3 regions of the Clostridium sp. AM42-4 genome follow, and region 3 is predicted to be linked to each of the others. Evidence: predicted binding sites of a transcription regulator. Region 3 holds the regulator's gene; each other region holds the start of a gene.
What was found. Region 3 encodes HrcA, which represses chaperone genes, less so after heat shock. Its sites were predicted from a motif close to TGTTAGCACTCNNNNNNNNNGAGTGCTAACA; they were not measured.

Region 1 (5,763 bases), on a different contig from region 3:
ATCGCTGCCCTGCGCAGACGTGGCTACACTCCGGAGTCTATCCGCAAGTTCGTAGACCTGGTTGGTGTTTCCAAGGCAAACAGCTCTGTTGATTACGCAATGTTGGAGTACTGCATCCGCGAGGACTTAAAACTGAAAAAATCCCGTATGATGGCAATCCTCGATCCGGTGAAGCTGGTGATCGACAACTATCCGGAGGGACAGACTGAGATGCTGGAGGTTCCGAACAACCTGGAGAATCCGGAGCTTGGTTCCCGTATGGTTCCGTTTGGCAGAGAGCTTTACATTGAGCGTGAGGATTTCATGGAGGAGCCGCCGCGAAAATACTTCCGTCTGTTCCCAGGCAACGAGGTTCGTCTCATGAGTGCGTACTTTGTAACCTGTACCGGCTTTGAGAAAGATGAAAACGGCAATGTTACCGTGGTTCACGCTACTTACGATCCGGCTACCAAGAGCGGTTCTGGCTTCTGCGAGCGCAAGGTAAAGGGCACCATCCACTGGGTTGCAGCCGAAACTGCAAAGCAGGTTGAGGTACGCCTGTACGAGAACATTGTCGATGAAGAGAAGGGCAAGTTAAATGAGGATGGAAGCCTGAACTTAAATCCGAATTCCCTTACCATCTTAAAAAACTGTTATGTGGAACCGGCTCTTGCAGAGGCAAAGGCTTACGACAGCTTCCAGTTCGTGCGCAATGGTTTCTTCTGCGCAGACTGCAAGGACAGCAAACCGGGCGAGCCGGTATTTAACCGTATCGTTTCCTTAAAGAGCTCTTTCAAGATCCAGAAGTAATCAGATTAGGGGATAAGACTATGGAACTTTTGATTCCGCTTGATTCCCGGTCGAAAAAACCACTGTATGAACAGATTTACTCCCATATCTGCGCAGAGATCCGAAGCGGTGCCTTAAAGGCAGGCGACCGTCTTCCTTCTACGCGGGTACTGGCAGAGCATTTGAAAGTTAGCCGCAGCACAACGCAGATGGCCTATGACCAGCTGCTGGCCGAGGGGTATATGGAAGCCCGGCCGTGCCGCGGCTATTTTGTCAGTCATCTGGAGGAATTGGTGGAGACCGGGCCGTCCGGCACGGAGGAGATGCAGACTGCGGCAGAGCCAGATGCAGGGTGGCGTGTGGATTTTTCCCCGCGGGGAATTGATTTGGACAGCTTCCCTTATCATGTGTGGCGCAAGCTGAGCCGCAATACGCTGGTTGATGACAACAAAGAGATGTTTCACTCTGGAGACCACCAGGGGGAGCCGGGGCTTCGCGAGGCAATCCGCAGCTACCTGCATTCTGCCCGTGGGGTCAACTGCAGCACAGAGCAGATCATTGTGGGTGCGGGAAGTGAGTACCTGCTGATGCTGTTATCCCAGATTTTAGAGGGGAAGCATGTGATCGCCATGGAGAACCCGACTTACAAGCAGGCGTACCGGGTGTTTCACAGCCTGGGTTATGAGGTCTGCCCGGTGGAGATGGATGCCAATGGTATGGATCCATCGATTCTGTCAGAGAGCGGTGCCAATGTCGCTTATGTGATGCCGTCCCATCAGTTCCCTACCGGAGTTGTGATGCCGGTCGGGCGGCGCCAGGAGCTTTTGAAGTGGGCAGTGGAAGAAGCGGGGCGTTATATCATAGAAGATGATTACGATAGTGAATTCCGCTACCGTGGAAAGCCGATTCCGGCGCTTCAGGGTATGGACCGCAGCGGAAAGGTGATTTATCTTGGAACGTTTTCCAAGTGCATTGCCCCGGCAATTCGTGTCAGCTATCTGGTGCTGCCGAAGCCGCTCCTTGTGCGTTATCGCAGCCAGACATCATTCTATGCGTCTACGGTATCGCGCATTGACCAGAATATTTTGTACCAGTTTTTGTCACAGGGATATTTTGAGCGGCATCTGAACCGTATGCGAGCGATATACAAGACAAAACACGATCTTTTGATCGAACTGATCGAGCCGTTGAAAGAGCAGTTTGAAATCCGCGGGGAACATGCCGGGATCCATATTCTGCTGACTTCGAAATATAATCGGTCCGAGCAGGAACTGATCAGCCTGGCGGCAGAAGCCGGGGTTAAGGTTTATGGACTGAGCAGTTATTTTATCCATCCGGAGCATAACCACCGGTCAGCCACGGTTGTGCTGGGCTATGCCAGCCTGAATGAAGATGCGATCCGGGAGGGCGTAGGAATTTTGACCCGATGCTGGAAGAAAGGGGCATGTAAGTAAAGCCTGGAACAAGCGGGCTGGAAGAAATGAAAAGAGACAGACCGGAAAAAAACGGATCGCGCATCCCCCGAAAAGGAATGCGGATCCGTTTTTTATACCTGTTATGCTTCGGTATCGTCGCTGACTGTGGTTGCGGCTGGCTCTTTAGCAGATGCCTGTCCGTTATTTACCTGTTTTTCTTCCTCAGCCACATCCTCTGCGGAAGTGTCCGTGACCGGAGTATCTTCTGGGGTGATGTCCTCTGCCTTGTCTGCAGCATCCTCCAGTTTTTCTGCGGTTTCAGCCATGGCGTCTTCTACGGTTTCTGTGATGTTCTCAACAGCATCCTCGGTTTTAATGACAGCGTCTTCTACCGCACTTTCCGTTTTTTCTACGACATCTTCTACAACAGTTTCTGCTTTTTCGGCAGCATCCTCAGCGGCACTGCCTGCCTTCTGTGCACCGTCGCGAGCTACGCTGACAGCCTCGCGGGTATTGTCTGCCACGATCGCAGCAGCATCCTTTACCATGTTTTTGGCTGCACTTGCGGCGTCCTTAGCGGCATTCATCATGTCACCTGCAGCTACGAGAAATTCATCCTTGTCGGCGTGAAGAGAAACGTAGTTGCGGCTCATGGTGCTGTCCGGAACCTCGGTGTCGTCCTCATCCTCGAAATCGTGAAAATCCTCGTCCAGTTCCTTATTGAATGACCGGTATTTCGTGAGATAAGAAATGCCGGCAGCAGCAGCTCCTGCAATCGTTGCCAGGACCATAAGCTTCCCAAATTTTTTTGCCATAATACACTACCCCTTTCCTGAATATCTGTCTTGCGTTTATTTTAATACGAAGATGTGAAAAAGAAAAGGGTCAACTTATAAAAAAATAATAAAATTAGCACTCAATACTTGACAGTGCTAACAACTCGTGCTATAAATGGTAATGTACATCAGAGAGGGGAGTTTTTAAGGCCCCGTGAAAGAAAAAAAGATTCGATGTAAGGAGGAGTTATCCATGAAATTAGTACCGTTATTTGATCGGGTTGTATTAAAACAGCTTGTGGCAGAGGAGACTACCAAATCTGGTATCGTACTTCCGGGCCAGGCAAAAGAAAAACCACAGCAGGCAGAGGTTATCGCAGTAGGTCCTGGCGGTGTGGTTGACGGCAAAGAGATCACCATGCAGGTAAAACCGGGTGATAAGGTTATCTACTCCAAGTACTCCGGAACCGAAGTAGAGGTTGAGGACGAGAAGTACGTTGTTGTAAAACAGAATGATATTCTGGCAGTTATTGAATAAGAGATTAAACATTATTTATTGATAGAAACTGGAGGAATTTAGTCATGGCAAAACAGATTAAATATGGCGTAGAAGCAAGAAAAGCCCTGGAGACAGGTGTTAATCAGTTAGCAGATACCGTTCGTGTAACCCTTGGACCGAAAGGAAGAAACGTTGTCCTGGATAAGTCTTTCGGTGCTCCGCTCATCACCAACGATGGAGTGACCATCGCAAAAGAGATCGAGCTGGAAGATCCGTTTGAGAACATGGGCGCACAGCTGGTAAAAGAAGTAGCAACCAAGACCAACGATGTAGCTGGTGATGGTACCACCACCGCAACTGTTCTGGCACAGGCTATGATCAACGAAGGTATGAAGAACCTGGCAGCAGGCGCTAACCCGATCGTATTAAGAAAGGGCATGAAGAAAGCAACCGAGGCTGCAGTTGAGGCAATCGCAAAGATGAGCCAGCCGATCTCCGGCAGAGACAGCATCGCACGTGTTGCATCTATTTCTGCAGCAGACGATGAGGTCGGCGAGATGGTTGCAGACGCTATGGAGAAAGTTTCCAAAGACGGCGTGATCACCATCGAGGAGTCCAAGACCATGAAGACTGAGCTTGACCTGGTAGAAGGTATGCAGTTCGACCGTGGTTATGTTTCCGCTTATATGTGCACCGATATGGATAAAATGGAAGCAAATCTGGATGATCCGTACATCCTCATTACCGATAAGAAGATTTCCAACATCCAGGAGATCCTTCCGGTTCTGGAGCAGATCGTACAGTCTGGTTCCAAACTGCTGATCGTTGCAGAGGACATCGAGGGCGAGGCACTGACCACCCTGATCGTCAACAAATTAAGAGGTACCTTCACTGTTGTTGGTGTGAAAGCACCGGGCTACGGCGACAGAAGAAAAGAGATGTTAAAGGATCTGGCTATCCTGACCGGCGGTACCGTTATCTCCGAGGAGCTTGGTCTTGAACTGAAAGATACCACCATGGAGCAGCTTGGCCGTGCGAAATCTGTGAAAGTCCAGAAAGAAAACACCATCATCGTTGACGGCTGCGGCAACAAAGACGAGATCGCAGCAAGAGTTGCACAGATCCGTGCACAGATCGGTGAGACCACTTCTGAGTTCGATAAAGAGAAACTGCAGGAGCGTCTCGCAAAACTGGCAGGCGGCGTAGCAGTCATCCGTGTCGGCGCTGCAACCGAGACCGAGATGAAAGAAGCAAAGCTTCGTATGGAAGATGCACTGTCTGCAGCAAGAGCAGCAGTAGAAGAGGGTATCATCGCAGGCGGTGGCTCTGCATATGTTCATGTAACCCAGGAGATCAAGTCTGTAGTAGACAGCCTTGAGGGCGATGAGAAGACCGGTGGTAAGATTATCCTGAAAGCTCTGGAGGCTCCGCTGTTCCACATTTCTGCAAACGCAGGTCTGGAAGGCTCTGTTATTATCAATAAGGTAAAAGAGTCTCCGGTAGGCTATGGCTTCGATGCATACAAGGAAGAGTATGTTGATATGATCAAGGCTGGCATCCTGGATCCGGCTAAGGTTACCAGAAGCGCACTGCAGAACGCAACCAGCGTAGCATCTACCCTTCTGACCACCGAGTCTGTAGTAGCAAACATCAAAGAAGAAACTCCGGCAATGCCAGCCGGCGGCGGCATGGGTGGAATGATGTAAGACGCGACCAGGGAAAACAAGCGGCTGCGAAGCAGACATTTGTTTTCCCAGCGCCTTAACGAGTGAACCGTCTGCGATAGCAGACATAGAGCGCGTCAGCGCGGGGTTCACGAGTCTAGACTACTAACGAGCGAACTGTCTGCGCAAGCAGACGGTAGAGCGCGTCAGCGCGGGTTCGCGAGTGGACCTTTCAACAAGCAACAATATAATCCCCACAACCTCACAGGCGGAATTGCCCCTTTCGGAGCAGTTCCGCCTCTTCTTTTTTCAATAAAATTCTTCACGGACAAATTCCTTTCAGAAGTATTTGACAAGCGGACAGAAATTTGCTACAATATGCAATTAATAAGTTCAATAGATTCAATGGAGCCGAAATATTAGCTGTGCTAATAAAATAACGGCGCTACACATTGAAATATTATGAACCAAAAAACAAAAGAAAGAGAGGAACGAATAATGGGTACAATTATTGGTGAGGGCATTACGTTTGACGATGTGCTCCTGGTGCCGGCTTATTCCCAGGTTATTCCGAATCAGGTAGATTTAACCACTTATCTGACCAAGAAGATTAAACTGAACATTCCGCTTATGAGTGCGGG
Region 2 (5,763 bases), on a different contig from region 3:
TTTTGCTGGAGGATTTTGTTTGCTTTTGCGATTTTTCTTGCGGTGATATACTGGCGGAGAATCAGCACAAGAAGCAGGATCATATCGGCTGCGGAGATGTATTCGATCGACCGGATATGGCGTGCCAGCATTTCGGAATAATCCTCAGCGGCGGTTACGGTCTGGTCGGCAAGGTCGAAGTAGGTCTCACTCATGCCAACCACATCGGTTTTCAGATATCCGTTTTCGCGGACCAGAAGAATCTCCTGTTTTAGCTTTTCCCAGTAGGCAACCTGTTCATCCAGCTTCTGCTGGTAGGTATCGTCCGGGATGCGCACCAGCTCGTATTCGCCGGTGCCGTATTTCAGACCAGTCAGAATATTGTCCAGATATTGGATCAGATTATTGTTCGGGGCATCGGTAATTTCGAGCTTGACCAGACGCTGGGTCGCACCGCGCACCAGTCCGGCATAGTTGATGACCCGGGCTGTGCCCTGGATCTGTCCGATCTGGACCATCATGGTGCTGACAAGTCCAATCAGGATCACAATCAGTATGCTTTGCAGGGCAGTGAAAAAATTCTGCAGTTTCTTTATCTGTTCCGAGACAAACTGGGAACGTGTCATGACAATGCTGTCTGAAGATGCTGATGATGTTTGTTTCATAAGAACTCCTCCGAAAAATGTGCTATAATGCGGCTATTGTTTCCATAATATTTAAAACGCTGTTCACGGGCGAAGCTTTCCCGGATAAAATCCAGAAGCCGGTGGTAAGAAATCTTTCCCTGCATGAGTGCCTGCAGGCGCTCTTCGGTCAGAGTTTTTCCCTTGTTGCCGAACATGACATCCCTTCCGTAATTGTCACGGAAGCTCTGGGTGTTGCAGGTCATGTCGGTCCAGGCGGAGATGCAGAATGCGGCTCTCGGCATGGTTTTGTTTAGATCCCGCAGCTTTAAGAGCAGAGCCAGGGCCAGATTGGCGCCTGCGGAGTCACCGCCCAGTATGATCTGGTCCGGCGCATAACCCTGCCGTTTGGTAAGATTATCCCAAAGATCCAGGGCTTCATTTAATTGTGTGGGGTATTGGTAGTCCGGAGCGCACCGGTAATCCAGGTAAATGGTCTCGCAGCCATTGGCTGCTTGAAAAAAGCCGGTGGAAAAATTGCGGTAGGATGGCACCAGGCCGTCCCGGTAGGCACCTCCATGAAAATATAGGAGTACACGTCCGGTACGTCCGGTGTCTGTACGGATGACACGTTGAAAGGCAGTGCCGCCTGGTGTGGTCTCTGCAGACCAGGTGTAGGCTTCTGGCAAGCGGTCTTTATTGAAAATAGCATCCTGCCAGCGGTGTCTTGCGGCAGAATGCTTTTTATGTGGCGCATTATGATTCATATTTTTCCAGATCATATGACTGATCAGGAGACCTCGGATGGATGTCATGTTTTTTTCCTCGCTTGTTTAAGGTTTTGTGTTTTTACGATTCGTTGTCTCATGGAGACACTCATGACATCCATTATACTACAGTTGTTGCTATTATTGAACCACAGAACCCAGTCTTTTGCGGATTTCCGGACCGATACTCATGGCAAGCACCATCTTGATGAGGTCAGCCGGGATAAATGGGATAACGCAGACTGCAAGGGCAGCCGATACCGTGTAGTTGGCCTGGAAGCAGAACCATACGGTTCCGAGTGCATAGCAGACCAGGGTGCCGACGATCATGCCGACCAGCTGAAGCCAGCGCTTTTTGTAGTGGTCAATCACAAATCCGGCAATGATTGCCATCGGGATAAAGCCTACTATGTAACCGCCGGTTGGTCCGGCGAGCTTGGCAACGCCACCGGTAAAACCGGAAAAGACAGGAAGTCCGGCAAAGCCGAGCAGTAAATAAATGAAATAACTGATTGTCCCTTTTTTCCAGTCCAACAGGTAAAGAGACAGATAGATGGCGAAATTAGTAAGAGAGATCGGCACCGGCCCGATCGGGATGGACAGCGGTGCGAGAATACAGGTGACAGCGGTCATAAGCGCTATCATAGTCATGGCATAAGTGTTGCTTCTCCGGAAAGATCCGGCGGTAGTCTGGTTTGTCATAGTGAACTCCTTTCGTTTTTTGTTAAGCGGATTCGATTTCGTAAGTGAAACCGGCTTCCTCAATGGCCCGGATGGTATCCTGGATTCCCTGCCCGCCCGCGGTCAGGTAACCGGAGGCAAAAATGGAATCCACCACGCGGAGCAGGTCTTTTTCTTTTCCCTTAAAATAAACTTCCCGTCCGGCAGCACAGCGGATATCAGATTTCGGGACCAGAAGTCTGGCAAGGCAGAGCACCTTCAGACAGTATTCCGTTGTGAGCCCAGAAATATCGGCGTGCTCTAACGGAGTGCCCGGGATCGGAAGCAGGAAATTGACCGGGAGTGCTTCCGGCTGGATCTCGCGGAGTTCCAGAAGCATGTCGACAACATCTTCTTTGGACTCGCCCATGCCGATGATTCCGCCGCTGCAGATCTCAAATCCCAGTTCCTGAAGCATTTTGATGTTGGCCACGCGCTGCTCAAAGGTATGGGTGGAGCAGATGTTGGGATAATAGGAACGGCTGCTGTTTAAATTGTGGTTGATGCGGTCGAGTCCGGCTTCTTTTAAAATTTTTGCCTGATGCTCGGTCAGAAAACCAATGGAACAGCACAGATGCGTACCGGTTTCTTTCATTTTACGGATCCGTTTCGCCAGATCTTCGATTTCCGCGTCGGTGAATTTCATTCCGCTTAAGCCGATACAGTGGCGGGACAGATGATGCTCGTTGACAAAGTCATTGTCTTTATATAATTTCTCATCGTCTACCCATTTGTATTTATCAATCTCAGCTTTGGATCGGCAGGACTGGGCACAGTAAGCGCAGTCCTGGGAACAGTTTCCGCTGCGGGCATTGGTCAGGATATGGATGCTTACATGGTTTCCTTTATACTTTCTGCGCAGGACTTCTGCACGGGCGATGAGTTCCGGAAGTTCTCCATCCGGAGTGTTTAAGATGGCAAGCGCTTCCTCGCGGGAAAGCTGTGGATCGGTGGAAATATCAGGCGTTGTGCTCATAAGATCGGATCTCCTTTGATATGGTAAATAAAAATTGGCTTTGAGAAATAAAATAGCACGGGGAGATATGATTGTCAACCTATAATTGAAAATTAGTTAACAATTAAATGCAAGGAAATAGAAGACAGCCAGAGCATGTGGACAAGGGAGTCCATGTATTGCGATGAAATTTTCAGAGTTTCGAATTTGTTTAGAAAATACCGTTGTTTTGTTAAAAATAGGTTGGTAAAATCGAGATACTATATGATAGGTACGATTCGATATCCTATAGAAATGAAAAAATGATTTTCCGGGCAGGACAGGTTTGGGGCTGCTGCCGGAAATCAAAGGAAGGGTGAATCAATATTATGGAATTAAGAATATTAGACTGGATCCAGACTTTTCGGACACCGCTTGGGGATTCGCTGATGTGTCTGATCACAGGCATAGGAAATGTGGGAATTATCTGGATTGTCCTTACCTGTATTTTATTGTTGATCCCCAAAACAAGAAAGTACGGTATGGTGGTGCTTGCGGCTCTGGTACTGGATATGGTTTTATGTAATGGTATTTTGAAGCCGTTGGTAGGCAGGGCACGCCCATTTACAGCAAATCCGTCGATTCAGCTTCTTGTCTCAAAACCGGCAGATTATTCTTTTCCGTCCGGTCATACGGCGGCAGCCTTCGCTGCCGTGTCGGCACTCTTTTTTGCCGGGGAGAAAAAAATCTGGAAAGGTGCACTGGTGCTGGCTGTACTGATCGCATTTTCCAGATTGTATCTGTATGTGCATTATCCGACGGATGTGCTCGCAGGCGTTCTTGTGGGATGCATTTGCGGGTACGCAGGAAACTGGATGATAAAGAAAATTCCTGCTAAGTTATCCCGGTAAAAATTAACTGGAAAGCACTTTTTTGGATTCCTCCAGATGAAAAACCAGCTCTTTTTGCAGTTGCAGAAGATGGCATTGTGAGAAACACAAATTCTTCACAAAAAAATTAGCACTCACCTATTGACAGTGCTAACAACATGTGCTATAGTACAGTCAATGTTATAGAAGTAGTATAACAGATGAGATAAAAGATGACGTTGCACTAAAAGGAATGGAGGTGTGATTTATGAATATAAACAAATTTACCCAGAAATCAATGGAAGCCGTCCAGAATTGTGAAAAGCTTGCTTACGAATATGGCAATCAGCAGATTGAACAGGAGCATCTGCTTTACAGTCTGCTCACACTGGATGACAGTCTCATTTTAAAATTGTTAACCAAGATGGGCATCAGCAAAGAGCTGATCACCAATGAAGCACAGCAGAAGCTGGCAGGACTGCCGAAGGTAAGCGGTTCCAGCCAGGTTTACATCAGCAATGATTTAAATAAAGTCCTCATCAATGCGGAGGACGAATCCAAAGCCATGGGCGATGAGTATGTCTCTGTAGAGCATATTTTCCTGTCCATGTTAAAGTATGCGGACCGCACCATGAAGGAGCTGTTCCGTCAGTATGGCATTACCCGCGACACCTTTTTGCAGGCACTGTCTACGGTGCGCGGCAACCAGAGAGTTGTCAGCGACAATCCGGAAGCAACCTATGACACCCTGGAAAAATATGGCTACGACCTGGTAGAGCGTGCGAAGGACCAGAAGCTTGACCCGGTCATCGGTCGTGACAGCGAGATCCGTAACGTAATCCAGATTCTTTCCCGAAAGACCAAGAACAACCCGGTCCTGATCGGTGAGCCTGGTGTTGGTAAGACGGCGGTTGTCGAGGGACTGGCCCAGCGTATTGTCCGCGGCGATGTGCCGGAAGGCTTAAAGAACCGCAAGCTGTTTGCGCTGGATATGGGCGCATTGGTCGCAGGTGCGAAGTATCGCGGCGAGTTTGAGGAGCGTTTAAAAGCGGTCCTGGAAGAAGTCAAAAAGAGCGAAGGACAGATCATTCTGTTCATCGATGAGCTGCATACCATTGTGGGAGCCGGTAAAACCGAAGGCTCCATGGATGCGGGCAACCTCTTAAAGCCGATGCTGGCCAGAGGCGAGCTGCACTGTATCGGTGCGACCACACTGGATGAATACCGGAAATACATTGAGAAAGATGCGGCCCTGGAACGTCGTTTCCAGCCGGTGCTGGTAGACCAGCCGACCGTAGAAGATACCATTTCCATTCTGCGTGGTATTAAGGAGCGTTACGAAGTGTTCCACGGTGTCAAGATCACGGACTCTGCCCTGGTGGCAGCAGCCGTGCTTTCTGACCGTTACATCACTGACCGGTTCCTGCCGGATAAGGCGATCGACCTGGTCGATGAGGCCTGCGCCCTGATCAAGACCGAGCTTGACTCCATGCCGACCGAACTGGATGAACTTTCCAGAAAGATCATGCAGATGGAGATCGAGGAGACTGCGTTAAAGAAAGAGACAGATCATTTGAGCCAGGAGCGTCTGGCTGACCTGCAGAAGAATCTGGCAGAGCTGCACGACGAATTCGCCAGCAAGAAGGCTCAGTGGGAGAATGAGAAGAATTCTGTTTCCCATCTGTCCGCATTGCGTGAGGAGATCGAGCAGGTAAACCGCGATATCGCAACTGCCCAGCAGCAGTATGATTTAAATAAAGCAGCAGAATTGCAGTACGGCAAGCTGCCGCAGCTGCAGAAAGAACTGGAAGCCGAGGAGGAAAAGGTCAAGAATCAGGATCTGAGCCTGGTGCATGAGAGTGTCACTGAGG
Region 3 (5,763 bases):
GAATGGTAACCTGGGGCAGTCATACTGCTGAACATGATATGTTGCTGTTTATGTATCCTAAACAGTAATCATGATACAAAATACGAAAAAAGAGGAGACTAACACTATGAAATTATGGGGCGGACGATTCACCAAGGAAGAAAACCAGCTGGTACACAACTTCAACGAGTCCTTATCTTTTGACCAGAAATTTTATCATCAGGACATTCAGGGCAGCATTGCCCATGTTACCATGCTTGCAAAGCAGGGCATTGTGTCTGAGGAAGACCGCAAGGCGATCATTGACGGTTTAAACAGCATTCTGGCTGACATTGAGTCCGGCAAGCTGGTATTTACCAAAGAGCATGAGGATATCCATTCCTTCGTGGAGGCAAATCTGATCGAGCGTATTGGTGAGGCAGGCAAGCGCCTTCACACCGGACGCAGCAGAAATGACCAGGTTGCACTCGACATGAAGCTTTACTGTCGTGATGAGATCGATGAGATTGACGTTCTGGTGAAAAATCTGTTAAAAGAGCTGTTAAAGATCATGGAAGAAAACATCGACACCTATATGCCGGGCTTTACCCATCTGCAGAAGGCACAGCCTGTTACCCTGGCTCACCATATGGGCGCTTATTTTGAGATGTTCTCCAGAGACAGAAGCCGCCTGCACGACATCCGCAAGCGCATGAACTATTGCCCGCTGGGCTCCGGCGCACTGGCAGGAACCACCTACCCGCTGGACCGCGCTTACACGGCTGAGCTGCTTGGCTTTGACGGACCGACCTTAAACAGCATGGATTCCGTATCCGACCGTGATTACGTGATCGAGCTGTTATCTGCCCTCTCCACCATTGCCATGCATTTAAGCCGCTTCTCTGAGGAAATCATCATCTGGAACAGCAACGAATACCGCTTTGTGGAGATCGACGATGCGTACAGCACCGGAAGCAGCATCATGCCGCAGAAGAAAAACCCGGATATCGCAGAGCTGGTGCGCGGCAAGACCGGCCGTGTGTATGGCGCACTGATGTCTATTCTGACCACCATGAAGGGCATCCCGTTAGCATACGACAAAGACATGCAGGAAGACAAAGAGCTGACCTTCGATGCCATCGATACCGTAAAAGGCTGTCTGGCACTGTTCACCGGTATGGTCTCCACCATGACCTTTAATAAAGAAGTTATGGAAGCAAGTGCAAAGAATGGCTTCACCAATGCAACCGACGCAGCTGATTACCTGGTAAACCATGGTGTCCCGTTCCGTGACGCACACGGCATTGTAGGCCAGCTGGTGCTGTTCTGCATCGACAAGGGCATTGCACTGGACGATATGACCTTGGAGGAGTTTAAGGCCATCAGCCCGGTATTCGAGGAAGATGTCTACGAGGCTATTAGCATGAAGACCTGCGTAGAGAAGAGAACCACCATCGGTGCTCCTGGACAGGAAGCCATGAAGAAGGTCATTGCGATCTACAAAGAGCAGCTGAAGTAAACAATATCGCACAGTAAACACAAATGGGCCGGAAGGTTCTGTCCCCGCCGAATGGCGGGGACGAAACCTTTCGGCCCTCGTTCGTTACTGTGTGATATTGTTATATTTTATCCGAGCACCAGGAACACTTCCTGCGTCTGCTTTCCGTGCTGGCGGGTCTGTGCGTGGGTGTCGAAGAAGATATCGACGTGGTTTCCTTTGACACCGCCTCCGCGGTCCTCTGCGGTGTAGATGACTCCGCCTATCATAACCTTGCTTCCGTAAGGAATGATGCGCGGGTCTACGGCGATGGTGTGGCTGGATTTTGCAATGGAGCCGGTGCTGGTGCGGCGTCCCCAGCCTTCTGAGCACTGTTTGCACGGGCAGTAGCCGGTGGTGCGGAAGAAACCAAGGGATTTTAAGCCGGTTGCAGTGTGCTCATGGTCATGGGCATCGCCGGAAGCATTGCTTTCTTCTTTATTATTTTTTGCAGCTTCCCCCTTAGTATAGGTTTTGGGGTTGGAGAGTGCTTTGCCGTCTACATTTCCTTCTATTAAATAGGTTCCGTCCGGGAGAGTGTCCCAGTTCATGGCAATGCGGAAGCCGTGGCGCCCGTTTCCGACTCCGTTTTCCTCCAGATCGGAGCGGTAGGTGATGGCGGTCTGGTGGAAGCTCTTTACCTGCTCGCCGGTTTCTTTATTGGTGATGGTAACAGTGACCGGAACTGCAGTGTTTGGCTGCGTGGAGTCCCAGCCCCAGCCGACAATGGTATTTCCTTCAAAATCATCGAAGGAGCCATCTAAGTCCGATGCCAGGGCAGTGAAAGTGCCGCTTATGAGAAACAGTGCAGTAGTCAGTAGTGTTACAAAAAATTTTTTGTTCATTAACATAAGATCAATCCTTCCTTTTTCCAAATTTGTTACAGTGACGATCTCGGTCGCAGGGTGCAGGCGTGCTTGTTTTTGCCTGTATCTTATTTGGTATTTCTGCAGCTTAGGCTGCAAAGTCTGTTATGCGTAAAAAAGAAATATTTGATTCACACAAAATAAATATATGTAACAAATTTGTAATATATGAACGATAAGACCCTATTTTACATGATTTTTTTGATTTGTCAAGGAAAAAACGAACTATCCCTAAAAATCACAGAAAAAACATAGTTTTTTTCGCCAAACCTCTTGACAAACGACATAGGGTAAAGTATATTAATCACAGAATGTTAGCACTCCTTAATGGCGAGTGCTAATAAAGAAAAGGAGGCGGCAGAATGGAACTGGATGATCGTAAAGTCACGATATTAAAAGCCATCATCAAAACTTATCTGGAAACAGGTGAGCCGGTAGGTTCCAGAACCATTTCCAAATACACGGATCTGAAATTAAGTTCCGCAACCATCCGGAACGAGATGTCGGACCTGGAGGAGATGGGGTACATTCAGCAGCCGCACACCTCGGCAGGGCGTATTCCTTCCGATAAAGGCTACCGCTTCTATGTAGACCAGATCATGCAGGAGAAGGAGCAGGAGGTTACCGAAGTCAAGAGTCTGATGATCAAGCGGGTTGACCGGGTGGAACTGGTATTAAAGAAGCTGGCACAGCTCCTTGCCAACAACACCAACTACGCTGCCATGATCAGCGGACCGCAGTACCATCAGAACAAACTGAAATTCATCCAGCTTTCCCAGATGGAAGAAAACAAGCTGCTGGTGGTCATCGTGGTGGAAGGAAACCTCATCAAGAACGCCATGGTGGACATTCCGGAGCCGGTCAGCCAGGAGGAAATCCTGAACTTAAACATTCTGCTGAACAGCGCGCTGAACGGTCTCACCATTGAGCAGATCAATTTAGATGTGATCACAAAGCTCAAACAGCAGGCCGGTGCCCACAGCCAGATCATCGATCTGGTGCTGAATGAAGTGGCGGGAGCCATCCGGGCCGACGAGGAAGACCTTCAGATCTACACCAGCGGCGCGACCAACATCTTCAAGTATCCGGAACTGAGCGACGGCGAGAAAGCAAGCCAGCTGATCAGTACCCTGGAACAGAAAGATAAGCTTCAGGAGCTGATCACAGATGTAAATGAATCCGAGGACAACAATGGAATCCAGGTTTACATCGGAGATGAGACACCGCTCCAGACCATGAAGGACTGCAGCGTGGTCACTGCCAACTATGAACTGGGCGAAGGAATCCGCGGTACCATCGGTATCATCGGACCGAAACGGATGGATTACGAAAAGGTACTCAGCACGCTGAAGCATCTGATGAAGCAGCTGGATGCCACATTTAAAAACGAAGAAAATTAGAGTTGCCAAGACGGCAGCGGATGATCATAAAGAAAGGTGAATCACCATGAGCCAGACAGAGAAAGAAATGAAGCAGGGCGCGGCAGCGGCGGAGAACGAAAACCTCGAAGCTGAGCACGCCGAAGCAGATAACGGCGAAACTTCCGCAGGAACAGAGGAAAACAAAACTGCAGAGAAGGAAACCGAGACCAAAGAAAACAACAACACAAAAGAAGATGAGAAGGATGCCAAAGCAGCAAAGAAGGATCCAAAGGATGCCCAGATCGAGGACCTGCAGGACCGCTTAAAACGGCAGATGGCTGAATTCGATAACTTCCGTAAGCGTACGGAAAAAGAAAAGGCAGCCATGTACGAGGTCGGAGCGAAGGACATCATCGAGAAGATCCTTCCGGTGCTCGACAACTTCGAGCGGGGCCTGGCAGCCGTGCCGGAGGATGAGAAGGGTTCTTCCTTCGCCGAAGGCGTTGAAAAGATCTACAAGCAGTTCGTAAAAACCCTGGAAGATGCCGGAGTGGAAACGATCGAGGCAGTAGGCCAGCAGTTCGACCCGAACTTACACAACGCAGTGATGCATGTGGAGGACGAGAAGTATGGCGAGAATGAGATCGCCATGGAGCTGCAGAAGGGTTACAAGTACCGCGGCAGCGTGGTACGTCACAGCATGGTCCAGGTAGCAAACTAAACTGGCTGTGCGTAACAAAGCGTATTAACAAAATTTTGTTTCAGTATAGATTAGGAGGAAATCACTATGAGTAAGATTATTGGTATTGACTTAGGAACCACAAACAGCTGCGTAGCAGTTATGGAGGGTGGTAAACCGGTAGTTATCCCGAACCAGGAAGGTTCCAGAACCACACCGTCTGTTGTAGCATTTACCAAGACCGGTGAGCGTCTGGTCGGCGAGCCGGCAAAGCGTCAGGCTGTTACCAACGCAGACAGAACCATCGCTTCCATCAAGAGACATATGGGTACCGACTATAAAGTAACTATCGACGGTAAGAGCTATACTCCTCAGGAAATCTCCGCTATGATCCTGCAGAAGTTAAAAGCAGATGCAGAGGCTTATCTGGGTGAGAGCGTAACCGAGGCAGTTATCACCGTTCCGGCATATTTCAACGATGCACAGCGTCAGGCAACCAAGGATGCTGGTAAGATCGCAGGCCTGGATGTAAAGCGTATCATCAACGAGCCGACCGCAGCTGCACTGGCATATGGCCTGGACAACGAGAATGAGCAGAAGATCATGGTATACGACTTAGGCGGCGGTACCTTCGATGTATCCCTCATCGAGATCGGTGACGGCGTTATCGAAGTTCTTTCCACCAACGGCGATACCCACTTAGGCGGCGATGATTTCGATAACCGTATTACCCAGTGGCTGGTTGACGAGTTCAAGAAGGCTGAGGGCGTAGACCTGTCTGGAGATAAGATGGCGATGCAGAGACTGAAAGAGGCTGCTGAGAAAGCAAAGAAAGAGCTTTCTACCGCAACCACCACCAACATCAACCTGCCGTTCATCACTGCAACCGCAGAGGGCCCGAAGCATCTGGATATGAACTTAACCAGAGCAAAATTCGACGAGCTGACCCACGACCTCATCGAGAGAACCGCAATCCCGGTACAGAATGCATTAAAAGATGGCGGTGTAACCACTGCTGAGCTTGGCAAGGTTCTGTTAGTCGGTGGTTCCACCCGTATGCTGGCAGCTCAGGAGAAAGTAAAACAGATGACCGGCAAAGAGCCGAATAAATCCCTTAACCCGGATGAGTGCGTAGCAATCGGTGCTGCTATCCAGGGTGGTAAGCTTGCAGGCGATGCAGGCGCAGGTGATATCCTTCTTCTGGATGTAACCCCGCTGTCTTTGTCCATCGAGACCATGGGCGGTATCGCTACCAGACTGATCGAGAGAAACACCACCATCCCGACCAAGAAGAGCCAGATCTTCTCTACCGCAGCTGATAACCAGGAAGCAGTAGATATCCACGTTGTACAGGGTGAGCGT

Region 1: a site for HrcA is predicted at 3,091-3,121, ahead of DW922_RS05385 (co-chaperone GroES). Genes of this name have one in related genera too.
Region 2: a site for HrcA is predicted at 4,039-4,069, ahead of clpB (ATP-dependent chaperone ClpB). Genes of this name have one in related genera too.

The regions. Positions count from the first base shown of each region.
Region 1 covers NZ_QUIK01000005.1:70,211-75,973, reverse strand. Annotated here, with positions in the region: gene DW922_RS05400 (glutamine--tRNA ligase/YqeY domain fusion protein) at 1-789, shown strand, start outside; gene DW922_RS05395 (PLP-dependent aminotransferase family protein) at 810-2,222, shown strand; gene DW922_RS17575 (hypothetical protein) at 2,324-2,998, opposite strand; gene DW922_RS05385 (co-chaperone GroES) at 3,213-3,497, shown strand; gene groL (chaperonin GroEL) at 3,542-5,164, shown strand; gene guaB (IMP dehydrogenase) at 5,621-5,763, shown strand, end outside.
Region 2 covers NZ_QUIK01000002.1:146,114-151,876, reverse strand. Annotated here, with positions in the region: gene DW922_RS02060 (diguanylate cyclase) at 1-644, opposite strand, end outside; gene DW922_RS02055 (alpha/beta hydrolase) at 641-1,417, opposite strand; gene DW922_RS02050 (biotin transporter BioY) at 1,511-2,071, opposite strand; gene bioB (biotin synthase BioB) at 2,094-3,065, opposite strand; gene DW922_RS02040 (phosphatase PAP2 family protein) at 3,413-3,934, shown strand; gene clpB (ATP-dependent chaperone ClpB) at 4,161-5,763, shown strand, end outside.
Region 3 covers NZ_QUIK01000011.1:127,818-133,580, reverse strand. Annotated here, with positions in the region: gene DW922_RS10580 (YfhO family protein) at 1-9, shown strand, start outside; gene argH (argininosuccinate lyase) at 107-1,477, shown strand; gene DW922_RS18305 (3D domain-containing protein) at 1,585-2,346, opposite strand; gene hrcA (heat-inducible transcriptional repressor HrcA) at 2,724-3,761, shown strand; gene grpE (nucleotide exchange factor GrpE) at 3,808-4,443, shown strand; gene dnaK (molecular chaperone DnaK) at 4,510-5,763, shown strand, end outside.